One region of the Novosphingobium panipatense genome, then DNA from elsewhere that is predicted to be linked to it. Evidence: riboswitches for the same ligand, from Rfam matches in the RefSeq annotation. Region 1 holds a riboswitch; each other region holds the start of a gene.
The links. Region 1 has a riboswitch for cobalamin ahead of QOL62_RS00860 (TonB-dependent receptor domain-containing protein). Riboswitches for the same ligand answer to the same signal wherever they lie in the genome.
Positions count from the first base shown of each region.

Region 2: it holds a riboswitch for cobalamin, as region 1 does, so the genes downstream of both, QOL62_RS14675 (TonB-dependent receptor plug domain-containing protein) here and QOL62_RS00860 (TonB-dependent receptor domain-containing protein) in region 1, are expected to answer to the same signal.
Region 3: it holds a riboswitch for cobalamin, as region 1 does, so the genes downstream of both, QOL62_RS04290 (TonB-dependent receptor) here and QOL62_RS00860 (TonB-dependent receptor domain-containing protein) in region 1, are expected to answer to the same signal.

Region 1 is NZ_FXUI01000001.1:181,395-187,041, forward strand. It holds gene sucD (succinate--CoA ligase subunit alpha) at 1-49, opposite strand, end outside; gene mdh (malate dehydrogenase) at 177-1,139, opposite strand; gene QOL62_RS00850 (hypothetical protein) at 1,494-1,835, opposite strand; gene QOL62_RS00855 (cell wall hydrolase) at 2,778-3,989, opposite strand; cobalamin riboswitch at 4,191-4,368, shown strand; gene QOL62_RS00860 (TonB-dependent receptor domain-containing protein) at 4,477-5,647, shown strand, end outside.
Region 2 is NZ_FXUI01000011.1:18,978-24,624, forward strand. It holds gene kdpB (potassium-transporting ATPase subunit KdpB) at 1-376, opposite strand, end outside; gene kdpA (potassium-transporting ATPase subunit KdpA) at 387-2,090, opposite strand; gene QOL62_RS14665 (potassium-transporting ATPase subunit F) at 2,102-2,191, opposite strand; gene corA (magnesium/cobalt transporter CorA) at 2,612-3,580, shown strand; cobalamin riboswitch at 3,694-3,884, shown strand; gene QOL62_RS14675 (TonB-dependent receptor plug domain-containing protein) at 4,085-5,647, shown strand, end outside.
Region 3 is NZ_FXUI01000002.1:284,085-289,731, reverse strand. It holds gene QOL62_RS04295 (ABC transporter substrate-binding protein) at 1-293, opposite strand, end outside; gene QOL62_RS04290 (TonB-dependent receptor) at 293-2,290, opposite strand; cobalamin riboswitch at 2,504-2,745, opposite strand; tRNA gene QOL62_RS04285 (tRNA-Ser) at 2,925-3,014, opposite strand; gene QOL62_RS04280 (energy transducer TonB family protein) at 3,424-3,933, opposite strand; gene QOL62_RS04275 (lytic murein transglycosylase) at 4,380-5,405, shown strand.

The DNA of each region.
Region 1 (5,647 bases):
TCATGCCCTGAGTGATGACCTTGGTGTTCTTGTTAACGAGGATCGACATCGGTTTTCCTGTTCCTGATCATGGAAGCAGCCGGTGAGGCCGGGGAGGTTCCAAGAAACTGTGAGGCCCTCGCGCTGCCGGCCCGGGTGCGGGGCCGGCGGCGCGAGGGCAGTGTGTGTCTGTGGCCTCAGGCCAGCGTGTTGTCGATGCCCTTGCAGGCGACCAGCAGTTCCTTGACCGCGTCGACCGAGACCTGGAGGTTGGCCTTGGCTTCTGCGTCGAGTTCGATCTCGATGACCTTCTCGATGCCCTCGGCGCCGATCATGGCGGGGACGCCGACATAGAGGCCGTCAACGCCGTACTGGCCGTCGACATAAGCCGCGACGGGCAGGATGCGCTTCTGGTCGTTGAGATAGGCTTCGGCCATGGCGATCGCCGAGGCTGCCGGAGCGTAGAACGCCGAGCCGGTCTTGAGCAGGCCGACGATCTCGCCGCCGCCCGAACGGGTGCGCTGCACGATGGCGTCGATCTTCTCCTGGGTGGAGAGGCCCATCTTGATGAGGTCCGGAACTGGGATGCCGTTGACGGTCGAGTACTGCACGACCGGCACCATGGTGTCGCCGTGGCCGCCGAGCACGAAGGTGTTCACGTCGCGGACCGAGACGCCGAATTCCCAGGCCAGGAAAGTCGAGAAGCGAGCCGAGTCCAGCACGCCGGCCATGCCGACGACCTTGTTGTGCGGCAGGCCCGAGAATTCGCGCAGCGCCCAGACCATCGCGTCGAGCGGGTTGGTGATGCAGATCACGAAGGCGTCCGGAGCATACTGCTTGAGGCCTTCGCCGACGGCCTTCATGACCTTGAGGTTGATGCCCAGGAGATCGTCGCGGCTCATGCCCGGCTTGCGGGGAACACCGGCGGTGACGATGACCACATCGGCGCCCGCGATGTCAGCGTAGTCGTTGGTGCCGGTGATGCTGGCGTCGAAGCCTTCGACCGGGCCGCACTGCGACAGGTCAAGAGCCTTGCCCTGGGGAACGCCCTCGGCGATGTCGAACAGGACGATATCGCCCAGTTCCTTCTGCGCCGCGAGGTGCGCCAGCGTGCCGCCGATGTTGCCGGCGCCGATAAGGGCAATCTTCTTACGAGCCATGATCCGTCAGTGTCCTTCCCAAGGCGGGATTTCCGGACTTCAAGGCGGCCTGCTCTTAATCCCGCGAACGGCAGGTGCCGGGTTGCGAAGGCGGCCCTACGCCCCTTGGCAGGGCATTGCAACCGCCAAAGGCCTCTTTCTCCGATGAGCCCGGAACTTTTGTGTGATAATAGTTCGCAATTGCATTAGGCGTGCGAATGCGGCGAAAAAGGCCGTGTTTGTTCATGTTTCAGCAACGCGCGGCAACGGTTCGACCCGCTGCGATGGCCCCTATCGAACATTCCACCCGCGACTCGGCAAGGGGCTGACCCGGGATATCCTGATGCAGGTAAAGCGATCGATCCGCAGCGGGCTTCAGATGACGAGACGGGCGCCGGTCGCGGCGGCGAGGCGGGGGTCGAAGCGGCCGCAGATGTCCAGCCACCGCGCCCGCTCTCTCGGCTGCCGGGAAGCGCCGGCAACCTTGGCCTCTTCCGCCGCACGCCGTGCTGCGGAAAGGCCATGGCGGGCGAAGTGCATGAGCGCTTCGGCAAGGCGCGCGTCCTCTCCCGAGGTGTCTTCGCAGGCAAGCGTGCGCAGGATGCGCGGCGAGAGCACCGCATTGTCGTTGGCAGCGCCGAGCGGCGCGTCCTTGCAGATGACACCGCAGACGGCCGGCACCGTTCCGTTAAGGGCGGCGGCAAAGCGGATGGTCATGAGAAGGTGCCCCTCTGTGGCTGCGACGTTGTGTGCACATTGTCACGCGGCAGGGCTAAGCTATCGTGAGAAAGTATGGTTTACGAAATCCTGCCACGGGCATCTCGGGCCGTGAAAGCCACGGCCCGCCGCTTCTTCCAACGCCGCGTGGACAAATGCGAACGTCAGCTAGCGGCCCTTTGCGGACATTGCTGCTTCACATAGGGCGGCGTTTCTCTGGATCGTCAATTGGGGGCTTGAGCGGGGGTAGGTAGTTTTGGCCCCACTCATGCCACAGTATAACCCAGGAGAAAATGAGAATTGGCCAACAGATTACATACCCGATGACTAAAGCATGAAATTTGATTGGTGTTTCAAGGATACTCGTCTCGCCCAAACGGCGAGTTTCAATCGTCCCATCTAGAAGATCAATCCCAAAAACCACCATGGCAACCGTACCAAAGATCAGCAATCCGAGCATTTTCCATGGGCGATTTCGCAGTTTCAAGGCAGGTTCCAGTTTTGGCAATAAAAACGCTTTTACAAGACAGGTCTTGCCAACATCTTAAATGACGCCGCCGTTCCACCCTCTCGCGCCCGGATCCAAAAAGGGAAAAGATCGTCTATGGTTCACTGCCGTAACTGCACGAAGGGTCTGCCGCTCTCCCTACTGTTCTGGGGGCACCCGGCGGCCATTTGCTTGTCCCAATTACGGGATGCGCCTGATGATCCCTATTAACTATTCTAGTCCGCTGACGACTCTGTTGACGTTCTTTTGCTGAAACCCGTCGTTCAGGCGGTTTGCAGATAACGGCGCTGATCGCCGCGCTTGCCAATACTGCGCAGCTCCTGATCGTGTTCCTATTGCCGGCGCTGCGCGTCAAGGAATGATGCCAGGACGTTGCCCGGCAGCTAACGACCCGTGTCAGTCTTTCACGCCGCTGTCGAATCTGTCCACACGGTCTAGCGAGTACCCGCGGATGCGCCGTTTGGCGTTGCAATCCATCGCCCGGAATTTGCGTACTCAGGGCGGACGCCCTGCGTGCCCGGCAGGTTGCGCGCCGTGTAGAGAGCCTCGCCGCCCCGCTCGCGCACCTGGCTTGAATAGGCAGGCGCGGGTGCTGCCGGGGCCTTCGCTTCGGCGGCCATGTCCTGCACCGCCGCCCCGGAAGCGGGAAGGCCGGTCGCGAACGCCTGCTGCACCGCCAGAGGATCGAGCGCGGCGCTGACAGCGGCGCTGGCGGCGCTGTCGTCCCGGCGGTGCGGCGCGGCGACAGGTTCCCCGCCCAGGTAGGCGAAGCGAAACGTCGCGGGTTTTCCGGCGGCGCCCCGGAAGGCGTAGAAGCGGTGCGCGCCGATGGTGCCCAGGGGGTGCAGGCTTGGCGCCCAGTACGGCCGGACCTGTACAGTGTGGTAATGCGTGGCGAGCCCCGCCGGCGCATAGACATAGCCCGCCAGCGCAGCACGCGCGACGGCCCGGGCCCGCTCCCAGAACATCGGCTGCGGCCGGCGCGCCAGCGACCCGTCGCACGTGAAGGAGAACTGGCACCCGGTCGATCGCTCCGACCCCTGGTAGACGACGCCGCACACCGTGCCGGGATAGGCGGGATGAGCCACCCGGTTGAGCACGACCTGCGCGACCGCGCGCTGGCCTGCGTCGGGCTCACTCGCCGCTTCATAGTAGATCGCCGCCGTGAGGCACTGGAGCGCGCGGGTGCGATCGACGCCGGACCTGTCGATAAAGAGGGGGCGGGCGAAAGGCAGCGGGCCGCTTGCCCGATCGTCCGCGTCCGAATGGATGCCCTCGCCGATCTGCAGAGGGCGCGTCTCCGCTTCAAGATAGTAGAAGGCGGAGCCCGGAAAACTTGCACCGGCCTGCTCGAAAGGCATCGGCTGCGGGTCCGATTCGGAAAGCGCGGCGTCAGCGACGGCGAAGCGCCCCCAGTCATCGCCCCACTCATCGGGCGCCGCGAAGGCGGGCAGCGCGACCGTCATGGCCGCCGTCATGACGTAGATCCAATGTCGCTCACGCCCGCGTGGACGCCGTCCGACCGGCCGGGCGCGGCGCGGATACCGTGCGGCGAAGTCACGGGGCCTCTGGACCACGAGCTGCTCGCGCTCCATCCGATGCGCCTCTGCGGCGTCTCGTTCGGTGGAGGCGGGGGGAGCAGGCACGCGTTTCCTTTCAATCTCGAGCGTCGCCTACTGCAAGTGGCCGGATGGCGCATCCTGCCGTTTCGGAGCCGTCCCGTTGCGGTACAGGGTGGCTCCTATCAGCAAAGGTTTACGATTTGCTCCAAAGCGGCCGCCTCTTTGCGCGGCGGGAATGCGGCACCGCCGGAGCGGCTTGCCAAGTGGGCGGCGCACGACTATCCGCGCGCTCACGTCATGGGTGCCTGCAAGGGCCTAAGAGGGAAGCCGGCTGCAATTGCCGGCGCTGCCCCCGCAACTGTGACCGGGGAGGGGCCTTCAACAAGCCACTGGCCGCAGGCCGGGAAGGTGAGGGCGCACCGGCGATCCGGAAGCCAGGAGACCTGCCCGCTGACGGTCGTTCCGCAATCGGACGGGGTGTACCGGTTGCAGCGAGCGTGTCGCGCCGAAAGGTCCGGCTCGCACGCCTCCGCCATGAACGGCAAGAGCACGTTCAAGGTCGGGAGGCCACATGAAGTACCTGTTTATGCTTGCCACAGCGCTCACGATGGCGCCTGTTGCCCAAGCGGAAGAGATGGCGCCCGCTGATGGTGGGCGCTCCGATATCGTCGTGACCGCCACGCGTGAGCCAACGCCGCTGACCCAGGTGGGCCAGTCGGTGAGCGTCGTCACCCGCGACGAGATCGAGCGCGTTCAGGCGATTTCGGCCACGGACGTCCTCTCCCGCCTTCCGGGCAGTTCGGTGGTGCAGTCCGGCGGCTTTGGCCAGCCGTCGAGCGTCTTCATACGCGGTGCCGAGAACGCGCAGTCGCTCGTGCTCATCGATGGCGTGCGCATCAACGATCCGGGCGACGTGGGGGGCGGGTTCGATTTCGGAGCCTTACCGATCGCGCAGTTCGATCGTGTCGAGGTGGTGCGCGGCGCATCCGGCGTGCTGTGGGGGAGCCGCGCGGTGGGAGGGGTCATCAACCTTATCACGGCCGAGCCGACGGAGGAATGGAGCGCGCGTGGGCAGGCCGAGTACGGCTGGCGCGATCGCAGGCAGGCGAACGTGTCGGCCTCCGGGCTTGTCGGCCCCGTCGGGGTGGTTCTCGGTGCCAACTGGATGAAGGGCGACGGCTTCTCCGCGTTCAACGAGCGGCGCGGCGGGACGGAGAAGGACGGCTTCGAGAGCCGGAACGCCAATGCGCGCCTCTCGCTGGAACTGGCTCCCGGGCTTTCGGCGGATGCGGGCGGGTTCTACACCAAGGCGAATTACGATTACGACGCGTCCGGCGCCGACGCGCTGCACGTCGGCCTGAAGCGGGATACCCTGGGCTACGCGAACCTGCGTTATGCCGATGCCGCCGGTCGCCTCAGCGCGCGCTTCGGCTACGGCCTCAACGACACCCGCCGGGTTTCGGACGATGCGGTCTTCGGCCCGTACGAGACCAACGGCCGGACCGAGCGGCTGGAAGCGCAGGCCAGCTTCACGCCGTTGGAGATGGCCAGCCTCCTCGTCGGCGGGGAAACCGAAAAGCAGACGTTTGACGACAACTACGGCGCGGGCGATTCCACCCGTATCAACAGCATCTTCGGCAACCTGACTCTGCGTCCGCTTTCCGGCCTGACGCTGAATGGCGGGCTGCGTTACGACGACAGTTCCGATTTCGGGGACCGCACCACCTTCGCCGCCAACGGCG
Region 2 (5,647 bases), on a different contig from region 1:
CGCCCTTCTTTAGCTGGCTCGCCGGTACGCTGTCATAGCGCGTGCCGTCACCCTTCAGGCGCCTAGCGGTAAGTTCGGCCTTGGTGGCCCGCAGCGAGGCGGCCTGTGCCTTCCCGCGCCCTTCGGCAAGGGCCTCGGCGAACGTGCCGAAGAGGACGGTCAACCAGAGCCACAGCACGAGCTGGACCTTGAAGCCCGCGTCGAGACCGTCGTTGCCGACGACGAGCAGCACCGTCAGCAGGATTGCGACGACTGCCGTTGTGAACATCACCGGGTTGCGGATCAGCTCCCGCGGGTCAAGCTTGCGGAATGCGTCGCGGATCGCAGGAACGATCAGGTCGGCGGTAAAGAGGGATTTGGTATCGGACCGAGCCATGGGGTGATCCTTAGAAAAGCTGGCCACGGATCATTGCGATATGATCGGCAATGGGACCTAGAGCGAGGCTGGGGAGGAAGGTCAGGCCGCCGACGATCAGCACGATGCCGATCAGCAGGCCAGTCCACAGGGGTCCGGTGGTGGGGAAGCTGCCTGCGGTCGCGGGGGTGTACTTCTTGGCGGCAAGGCTTCCGGCCACGGCCAACATCGGAATAATGATGAAGAACCGTCCGATCCACATCCCGACGCCGAGCAGGCCGTTGTAGAACGGCGTGTTCGCACTGAGCCCGGCGAACGCGGAGCCATTGTTGGCCACGGCGCTGGTGAAGGCGTAGAGAATTTCGGAGAAGCCGTGCGGTCCCTTGTTGAGCGGCCCGGCCAATCCTGCAGGAAGCACCGATGCGACGGCGCTCATGCCCAGGATGGTCAGCGGCAGGACCGCGATCGCCAGCACCGCCAGCTTGACTTCACGGCTCTCGATCTTCTTGCCCACGTATTCCGGTGTACGGCCGACCATGAGACCAGCCACGAAGACCGCGAGTATCGCGAACAGCAGGAAGCCGTAGATGCCTGCGCCCACGCCGCCGATAACCACTTCGCCCAATTGCATGTTGAACAACGGGATCATGCCGCCAAGTGCCGTGAAGCTGTCGTGCATGGCGTTCACCGCGCCGCACGATGCGGCGGTCGTGACGACTGAAAAGAGCGCGCTCGCGGCAATGCCGAACCGCACTTCCTTGCCTTCCATGTTACCGCCTGCCGCATTCAGCTGGTGGAGGACGGGATTGCCCGCGGCCTCCTGCCAGTACGCGACGGTCGTGCCGGCAAGGAACAGGGCCATCATAGCGGCAAGGATCGCCCAGCCCTGCCGCGCGTTCCCGACGGCCTTGCCGAACGTGTAGGTCAACCCGACGCCGATCGCGAAGATCGATAGCATCTGCACCAGGTTGGTCAGCGCGGTCGGGTTCTCGAACGGATGCGCGGAGTTGGCGTTGAAGAAGCCGCCGCCGTTCGTGCCCAGAAGTTTGATCGCTTCCTGCGAAGCCACGGGTCCGATGGCGAGCGTCTGGCGGGCTCCTTCCAGCGTGCTCACGTCAACGGTGCCTGCCAGGGTCTGCGGTACGCCGCTGGCAATGTAGAACACGGTCAGGACAATACACAGGGGCAGCAGCAGGTACAGCGTGATCCGCGTGACGTCGGCCCAGAAGTTGCCGATCCCTGCTGCACTTCGCCGGGCAAACCCCCGAAACAGCGCAAAGGCCAGGGCGATGCCTGTCGCGGCCGAAAGGAAGTTGTGAATGGTCAGCGCCAGCATCTGCGACAGGTTCGACATCGTCGATTCCCCGCCATAGCTCTGCCAATTGGTGTTGGACCCGAAGCTGATCGCGGTGTTGAAGGCGAGATGCTCGCCGAGAGCAGCATGGCCTTGCGGATTGAGCGGCAGAAGCGCCTGCGCACGCAGCAGCCCGTAGGTCATGAGAATCAGCAGCGCGTTGAAGACCAGCATATGGACGGCGTAGCGCCGCCAGGTCTGGTCCTCTTCCGGGTTGATGCCGGAAAGCCGGTAGAAGCTCCGCTCCACCGGACCAAGTATGGCATGAAGCGGAGTGCGGCGGCCTTCGTAGAGAGCGAAAAGCCAAAGCCCTACGGGCTTGGCGAGCGCCAGCAGGATGCCGACGAAGACTGCGATAAGCAGCCATCCCTGAACGGTCATCGGTGCGCCCCTCAGAAGCGTTCGGGCCGCGCGAGCACGGCAACGAGATAGACGAGAAGGCCAAGCGCGGTGAAGCCGGCAAGCCAGAGATCGATGGTCATGGCTGGCGGCCCCTCACGCACGGTTGCACAGGGCCGCATAGCCGAGGCTCGCGACCAGCAAGACGAGGAGAAGGCCTGCCCAAAGGAGGTCCTGCATGATGATGCTCCTGCAAGCTCACGCCGCAACAGGCGGGATGAGTCGAATGCAGCCCTCCCACTAGGCCAGTGCACCGTAGGAATTCGAGACGAGCGAGCCACCGATCGCATAGTGATTGCATAGGATTTTGGCCGATTGGCTGATCATCATGGCTTTCACGGCGGCAGAAGGCCCCGTCCCCGCCACCCTGTCTCACCGAGGGAGGAGACGCCTGCATGCAGCGGCTCTTGCAAGCGGAAAGGCTGTTTTGAAGATCATTCAGGAGCAAAAGACGAGATCAGGCGCTTTTCACCGTGCCCAGGATATCGGGCTCGGAGCATGACATGAGCGTAGTCGCAGCGGTTCTTTACAGAGACGGCAAACGCGTCCGGGATATCGACGTGACTGAGAAGGTCCATTGCCCTGACGATCATTCGGAGTTTGTCTGGATCGGCCTGCTTGATCCCACCCCGCAGGACCTGCGGCTGCTTCAGGATCAGTATGGCCTTCACCCGCTGGCGGTGGAGGATGCGATCAACGGCAAGCAGATACCCAAGGTCGATGTCTACCGCGACCAGTTGTTCGTCACCGCCCGCACTGCCGAACTCGTGGAAGACAAGATACACTACGGTGAGATCCTGATCTTTGTGGGGCACAGCCACATCATAACCGTGCGCCACGGTCACGAACGGGAGTTCTCAAAGCTGCGCGGCGAGCTGGAGCAGAAGCCCAGCATGCTGCAGAACGGCGTGGGTTACGTGCTGCACGCCATTCTCGACTATATCGTCGACGGCTATCTTCCAATCATCGAGACGATCGAGGAAGATACCCTCGCGATGGAGCGGCGCACGGTCGACAACTTCCTGGGCCGTGACGAGATCATCCGCATTTTCAGCCTGCGCCGTGAACTCATCCGTTTTCAGCGGGTGCTCATCCCCATGGGCGAGGTCGCCGCCAAGTTCGTCCGCAGCGAGCTGCCCTGCATCGATCCGGATGCCCGCCCCTACTTCAGCGACGTGAACGATCATGTTCGGCGGGTGCAGGCCATGGCGGAAGCGCTCAGGGAAGTGATCAATTCCGTATTTGAATTCAGCAACCTTCTGGAGCAGCAACGGACCGGCGCCATTACCCGCCAGCTTGCCGCCTGGGCGGCGATCCTTGCGGTGCCGACCGCCATCGCCGGCATCTACGGCATGAACTTTCGCTACATGCCCGAGCTTTCGTGGCGCTATGGATATCCTCTGGTGCTGATTGTCATCGTGGTCATCTGCGTCCTTCTGTTCTGGCGCTTTCGCACGCTGAAATGGCTCTGACCCGACCGATGCAGGGAGCCGTGTCCCTCGCTGCGACAGGGCTCGGAAGCTGGCCCGGCGATATCGCCGTTGCCTGGCGGCACGACCACTTGCGCACACCGCGGGCGTGAAGTAGTAGCCGCGCCGCGACAGGTTCCTCGAGAGAGGATCAAAAGGGAACCCGGGTGAAAACCCCGGGGCTGCCCCTGCAACTGTAAGCGGCGAGCCATCCAGCCATTTGCCATTGGGATCATCGGTCCTGAGAAGGCGGCCGGAACGGCGCTGACCCGCAAGCCAGGAGACCTGCCTGACGCAGTCGTTCTTCATCCGGGCAGGGTGCACCGGGTGTTCGAGGGCCCTCCCTTCCGGTGAGGGTCATCCCTCGCGCAACGACAGCAACTGCCTTGCCGGTTTGTCCGTGCAGGGGAGCGTCACGCCGTGCCTGCTTCGCGGGACTCTTCGCGCACGCTCCCTTGTGACGGCCGCCCGGCGGGTTCGACGCCGTTTGCAAGAAGGGACTTCATCTTGCGCCATACACGAACACTGGCGACCCTGCTCGCCTTCTCCGCTCTCCACGCTGCGCCCGCCCGGGCGGAGGAGGATGCTGCGGACGGGAACATCATCGTCACAGCCTTCCGCACGCCTGTTGCACAGGAGCAGAACGCTTCCAGCGTCACCGTCCTGGACGAGGCGGCCATCATACAGGCACAGCCCATCGCCGTGACCGACATCCTGTTGCGCACACCCGGCGTGAGCCTGTCCCGCAACGGCGGCTACGGCACGGCGACGTCTCTCCGGGTTCGCGGTGCCGATGCCGGACAGACCGTGATGGTCATCGACGGGATGCGCCTTGCCGATCCATCGGCCACAAGCGGCGGGTATGGCTTCACCAACCTCTTCCTGGACGATATCGACCGCATCGAGATCCTGCGCGGCCCGCAATCCATCCTGTGGGGCAGCGATGCCATCGGCGGCGTGGTCAACGTCACCACGCGCAGACCACAGAAAGCGCTGGAAGGCAGCGCCGCCTTTGAAACCGGAACGCACGAGACCGTCTCTGCCCGGGCGGGAGTCGGCGGCACCAGTGAAGCCATCGACTGGCGCCTCGCCGGCTCCACCTTCACAACGAACGGCATTTCAGCGCGAGCCAACGGAACCGAGGACGATGGCTACTCCCGGCAGGCCGCCAGCGGCACGGCCACCATCAGGCTGGCGCCCGGCGTAGCGCTCGACCTGCGCGGGTACTGGTCGGACGCAAGCAACGATTTCGATGCCTTCAACGGCGATTCCGCCGCCTTTGGCACGACGCAGGAGTGGTCCGGCTATGCCGGGCTTAACTTCGCGCTGTTCGACGGCAAGCTCTCGAACCGGGTCGCCGTGCTCCAGACTGAAACCGACCGGCGGAACTATGACCCCGCCCGTTCCATTCGCCAGCTCACCTTCGACGCTCACGGCCGCGTCCGCCGGTGGGAATATCAAGGGACGTACCATGCAGCGGACCAGCTCGCGGTCGTATTCGGGGCTGAACGCGAAGAGCAGCGGATGACCACCGCCTCCCCCGGCAACAACACAACACCCTATGCTCTGGTCCCGCAGAAGGCGGATACCAACAGCGTCTACGGACAGGTGCGCTTCATGCCCCTGACCGGCCTTACCCTCAACGCCGGTGGGCGCTACGATCATCAATCGCGCTTTGGCGGAGACACCGTGTTCAGTGCCGGCGCCGCATTCACCCCGAACGAGGGCGCGACCATCCTGCGCGCCAGTTATGACGAGGGCTACAAGGCGCCCTCTCTTTATCAGCTGTTCAGCGACTACGGCGTAGCGGATCTCGGGCCGGAAAAAGCGAAGGGCTGGGAGATCGCGGCCGAGCATAGCTTCGGCAACATCTTTCACGCCTCTGCCGCGTGGTTCCAGCGCGACACCGACAATCTCATCGACTTCGCCTATTGCCCCACGAGCGGCGCGCAGCCCGACGTCTGCTTCATCCCCGGCACGACGGTGACCCGTTTCGGGTACTACGCCAATGTAAAGGAAAGCCGCGCCCGAGGGCTCGAACTCACCGGGTCCGCACGCTGGCGCGTGCTG
Region 3 (5,647 bases), on a different contig from region 1:
ACAAGATCGGGCTGTTGCTGGACGACCTCTTCGGAAAGCCCGTGGTTGATCGCGACCTTCTGCGCCTCCCGATGCATCAGCGATCCGTCGGGATCGCGCGAAAGCCAGGTCACCGAAGCGATCCGCTCCGGCGGCAGCAGTGCGAGCACGAGCTGATCCGCGCACTGGTTCATCGACATCACCCGCAGGGGCCTGGGCCGGTGCGACGCTGACGAACCTGCTCGTTCCGCGCTGCCGACCGAAACCGGCAACGCGGCAAGGAGCAGCCCCGCGAAAAGGGCTCCAGAACGCATCAGAGGCGTACCCGCACGCCGCCGTAGGCGGCCCGCCCTGGCGTGGAGAACGTGAAGACCTCCTGGTAATCCTCGTCGAAGAGGTTCTCGACGCGGCCGAAGACCTGAAGCGTCCCGGAAATGTCGTAGGTGGCGGCCAGGTTCACCAGTGTAAAGGCCTTCAGGTCCACGAGCAGGCGCTGATACATGGAGTTGAAGGCGTAATCGCGCTGCTGCCCGTTGTGGCGCACGGTCAGCGTGGCCGACACGGGCACGGCCTCGGGCGCGTAGGTCAGGTTGAAGCTCGCGACGTTCTTTGGGCGTCGAACCGCCTGCGTTTCGACTGGAACTGCCGCCTGGTACGATCCATCCGCCGGTGCTGGGTTGACCAGCGCCGTCAGAACCTGCGGGGCCTTGAGATAAGTGTAGCTGGCGTCCACGTGCCAGTCGCCAAGACGGGCCTGAAGGTAGGTTTCGACGCCGCGCTGTTTGGCCACCACATCGTTGTTGATGCTCGTCGAGATGTATTGACCGCCGACCGAGGTGCCGACGGTCTGTATCTGGTTGTCGAACCGGCTGTGGAAGTACGTCGCGCCCAGCGTCAGTGCGCCTTCGAGCAGTCTCTGCTCCATGCCGGCTTCCCATCCGCGCGATCGTTCCGGCTGCAGGTCGGGGTTGCCGATGTACTGGCCGTCGACGTATCCGAAGAGTTCGGAGGAGGTGGGCGCCTTCACGCCCGAGCCATAGGCGGCGTGAATGCGCGTGCCGTTCGGGAAAAGGTAGCTGCCGGTAACCCGCGCGGTGGAGGCATCCTGGAAATAGTCGTTCGCGTCAATGCGTGCGGACGCGCCGAGTGCCAGCCTGTCATCGACGGTGACGTCGTATTGAGCAACGAAGCCCAGCGTGTCGACCTGCCGCGTACCGGTAAAGGCGTAGCCGGTAGGATCGACGTTGCGAAACTCCTCCCGCTCTGCATCGACGGCCAGCGTGAAGCGGTTCTTCACCCGCTCGTTGCCGAAGCGCAGCGTGTTCTCAAACGAACCGCGATAACGCCGGCCGCGATTGCCGTAGCTGTAGCCGTAGGCGGCAAAAGCGTCACGGTTGGCATCGGTGAGTTGCCCGGAAAGCGCCGTGGTCACGGCATCGTCGAACAGGCTCAACTCCGCGCGGACGAGGCCGTAGAATGCCTTGTTTCGGTAGTATGAGCCGGGCGTATCGATTGTGGTGATGACCGGATAGCCACGCACGACCGGCGAGGAGTCGTCGATCGCCTGATCGTTGAGGTCGGCCTTGGTATAGCTGTAGCGAGCAACGGCGGTGACCTTGAAGTCCGGCGTCGGCGTCCAGTTCAGCTTGCCCGACAGTCCGAGACTGTCGGAACCCAGATCGCGGTCTCCCGCAGGAGCGGTCGGATAGCCCTCGGTGGTGAGATAGCTACCGGATAGGGCGTAGTCGAATGTATCGCCCACAATACCCGCAGCGCGACCTGCCGTCGAAACCGTGCCGAATGAGCCACCCTCCACACGCGCGGTGAAGCCGGGCGCTTCGCGTCCCGAAAGCGTGGTATATGTGACGACGCCGCCTATCGCATCCGAACCATAGAGCGACGACTGCTGGCCGCGCAGGACTTCGACGCGGGCGGCTTCATCGGCGATGAGGGTGCCGAAATCAAATTCCCCGTGGAACGGGTCGGACGCCTTGATGCCATCGATGAAGACCAGCACATGATTGCCTTCCGAACCGCGGATGCGGATCTGGGTCAGGCCGCCGATCGCACCCGTCCGATTCACGGCGACGCCGGGAACGTCGCGCAGGACGTCGGACAGGACCCGCGTCTGGCGATTCTCAAGTGCTTCGCTGTCCAGAACCGTAATGGAGGAGCCGATCAGGTCGGCCGGAATGGCATCGCCCGAACGCGATGCGGTAACGACGATGTTCGTGTCGTCCGTCGCGCCGGTTTCGGCCAGCGCCGGCGTTGCCGCCAAGAGTGGGATCAGGGAAACAAAAGTCTTGGTCACGGCTGTTAAGCCTCCGCACGCCGAGCAACGTCAGGGCAGGGGCGTGCCGCCGGCAGCCCGTCAGCCGGTGAGGCAAACGGACGAACGAACGGTCGGCGCACGCCCACGGGCGGGCGCATGTCGCCCGCGATCGCGCACCGATGCGGCCCCGCCGCAAGGTTCGTCGCTCAGACGGAGATTGACCGTGCCGTGACCATCCCCTGGATCAAGGCAAGAGCGACCGGTGCGCTGGCAGGTCTCCTGGCTTGCGGGTCATCGCTTGATGCACGGCCTTCCCGGATCTCGCATCTTCATGCGTTCGATCCAGTGACCTGTCTGCCGATGGCACGGCCGACAATGTGCACTTCGCTCACCGCTCACAGTTGCAGGGACAGCCTCGGATTGGGATGGCGTGAACCATCCGCACCGCGTTCCCGTTTTAAGTCCTCTCGGACACCAGCGCGATCATGAACGTCCGCACACGCGAACATTCGCCGCCGCTCATAGGGCGCTGTGCGAGGAAAGCCAATCGCAGAATGCATCGTTCGGGCACGCCCAGACGATACGATGGTATGGCAATCGCCTGCGCGGCGAAATCGAGCGCTTGTCGCCCCTGAATATAAAGAACGCAGGGACGTGTTTGCCGGGAAGAGGCTGGCGGACAGGGTGGGATTCGAACCCACGGTGAGCTTGCACCCACGGCGGTTTTCAAGACCGCTGCCTTAAACCACTCGGCCACCTGTCCGCATACCGTCTAGTCCTGCCGATCCTGCACTTTCGTCGGTTCGCCATCAAGATGGAACCGCTTGGTGCGCGTCGCCTTCTGTGCCTTCCCTTCGGGGCTGGCGCTTCGGGAGACAGATAGGCCGGGTACTCTTCGGTCTGTCTGATGGTTGAGTGCCCTAGCTGTTTTTGCGGAGCATACAAGGTCTGTCCGCCACTGCTCGAAGCAATTGCGTCGATATCTTCCAAATCTCACCGAGAGGACAGGGGGGCAGGTGGGTATGCGCTGCCGGAATCAAGGCAGCCGCTGTACGCGTGTCATGCGACGGTAGGCCTTTTATGATGCGGCAAAAAAGCCCCGTCCTTCGGGGGATCGGGTTGAAGCCGAAGAACGGGGCGCAGGTGGTGTAAGGACGACTTGGTCTGCTGGACTACCCCCCTGAAGGGACAAGCTCCAGAACGCCGGCTAGCTGTTCTCCTTGATTGTACCACGCGTTGCTTTGAGCGGCTTCTTCTCTCATCTTCGCAAGTTGACGCTCTGCCTCGCCGTGGGAATTGGCGTACAGTACTCTGACGACATACAACTGGTCATGCTTCAGTCCGGGCGGGAGGGGGTGAAGCGTGGCAATCTTGTTGACCGCTCTCAAAGTTTCCCGGTCCAGATCACGGTGTCCTGACGATTTGAGGAGCGCGACGCCAGCCGGCGCTCCGGATTCACTGCAGTTGAACTTGACGGCCACCACGCCGCTACTTGGCCGCTGGGGACCGAAAGGCTCGGGATACCTGATCTCCCGGTCGATATCCTTGAAAACGCGATCGGACCAGCTTGCCAAAGTTGGCGGAGAGGCCGTGACAATTGTTTCGGCGTGGGCGGAGACTGTCGATCCGTAGGGCAGTATTGTTGCCACCGCCACCCAGGCGGTAATTTCTATTCTTTTCATGGCACAATGTCCCAAGTAGGTCGCTATGAAAGGCGAAAACACTTTGGGCGGACGCCACCTGTACGAGCGGGCTTTGTATATCAAGCGCAGGACTCGGTGGCCGGGGTAGACTGCGCCATATTTGTTCTTTGGTCTAGTGCTTTTACGAAATATTATGTTGCCGCGTATCTGCGATAGTAAATCTTTGTTTTAAAGCACTGTTCCCGATCACGTACATCATGGTTCCGTTCAACCGTATGGACGGACCGTCCGGCACGTGGCGAAGCCGACGATCAATCCTCACATGGCGTCAGGAGGTATGTTGGCTGCTCGGCACAAAGGGCCGGTTTTTGCCCTGTCGCGAGGGGCGGAGTGTCGATGAAGACCATGCAGCATGCGGTGGATGTCCCCCGACGCATGTCCTTCACCATTTGCAACCGCAAGGCTTTGTGCGAAGTTGCGTCGCGATGACTTTTGCCATGTTTCCGCGATCTCTGCGCAAAGCCCTTCTTGTTGTTGCTCTTGCGCTGCCGGCGGTTCCCGCCTGTGCTCAGTCCACCAGTTTCCCCGATTACCTGCAGCAGGTAGCTTCACGGGCACGGGTGCAGGGGGTGAGCGAAAGCGCGATCGCATCGGTGTTGTCCGGCCTCACACCGAACGAAAGAGTGATCGCCCTCGACAGTTCGCAACCAGGCAGCCGTGGCGCTCCGCCGCCGCTGGCGCCTTACATTGCGCAGCACGTGGGAAGCTCGATCATCTCTCGAGGCAAGGCGCGCTACGCTTCGCTCGCTTCCATCCTGCCGGGGATCGAGCGCCGCTATGGGGTGCCGGCCTCGGTGCTTTTCGCGATCTGGGGGCATGAAACGAACTACGGCAGCTACACGGGCGATTTCGATCTCGCGCGGTCGCTCGCGACTCTGGCGTGGGAGGGGCGCCGCCGGGAGCTGTTCGAAGGTGAACTCATCGCCCTGATGAAGATGGTCGATCGCGGCGTTCCCCGTTCGCAGCTCAAGGGGAGTTGGGCCGGTGCCTTCGGCTATCCGCAGTTCCTGCCGACCGTTTACCTGAGGCTTGCTGTCGACGGCGATGGCGACGGAAGGGCCGACATCTTCAACAGTTCCGCGGATACACTGGCATCGATCGCCAATTACTTCCGGGACGCGGGATGGCGTCAGGGCCAGCCGTGGGGCGTCCGGGTCAGCGTACCTGCTGACTTCAACACCGCTGCTTACGCCACGAAGCTGTCTTCACCAAGCTGCAAGGCCGTCCATGCGCGCCACTCCCAGTGGAAGACCGTCGCGCAATGGCGAGCGCTGGGCGTTGCGCCTCAAGGAGCCATCGGCAACGATGTGCTGGTATCCTTCTTTCAGCCAGACGGCCCTGGCACGCCCGCTTATCTGCTGAGCGGCAATTACCGCGTCATCCTCCAGTACAACTGCTCGAACTACTACGCCATGTCCGTGGGCTTGCTTGCGGACGAAATCGCCCGGTAAACGGTACGCTCCTGCCGGAAGCATGCCGGTCTGCAGCACGTAACCCCAGTTGCAGCGTATCACCACCTGGCAATTCGTGCCGCCAGCGCTCGTGCCGAACGCCAACCGTGCAAAAGCTGCCCCGACGCTGGAGCAGTGTCGGGGCGCGGGCTATAGGGATGCGCGAATCCTCCTGCGCGGACTGATTTCTACCAGTCTCCCGCGCAGAGTCAGGCGTCGGACGGCGCGGGAGAATACAGGTC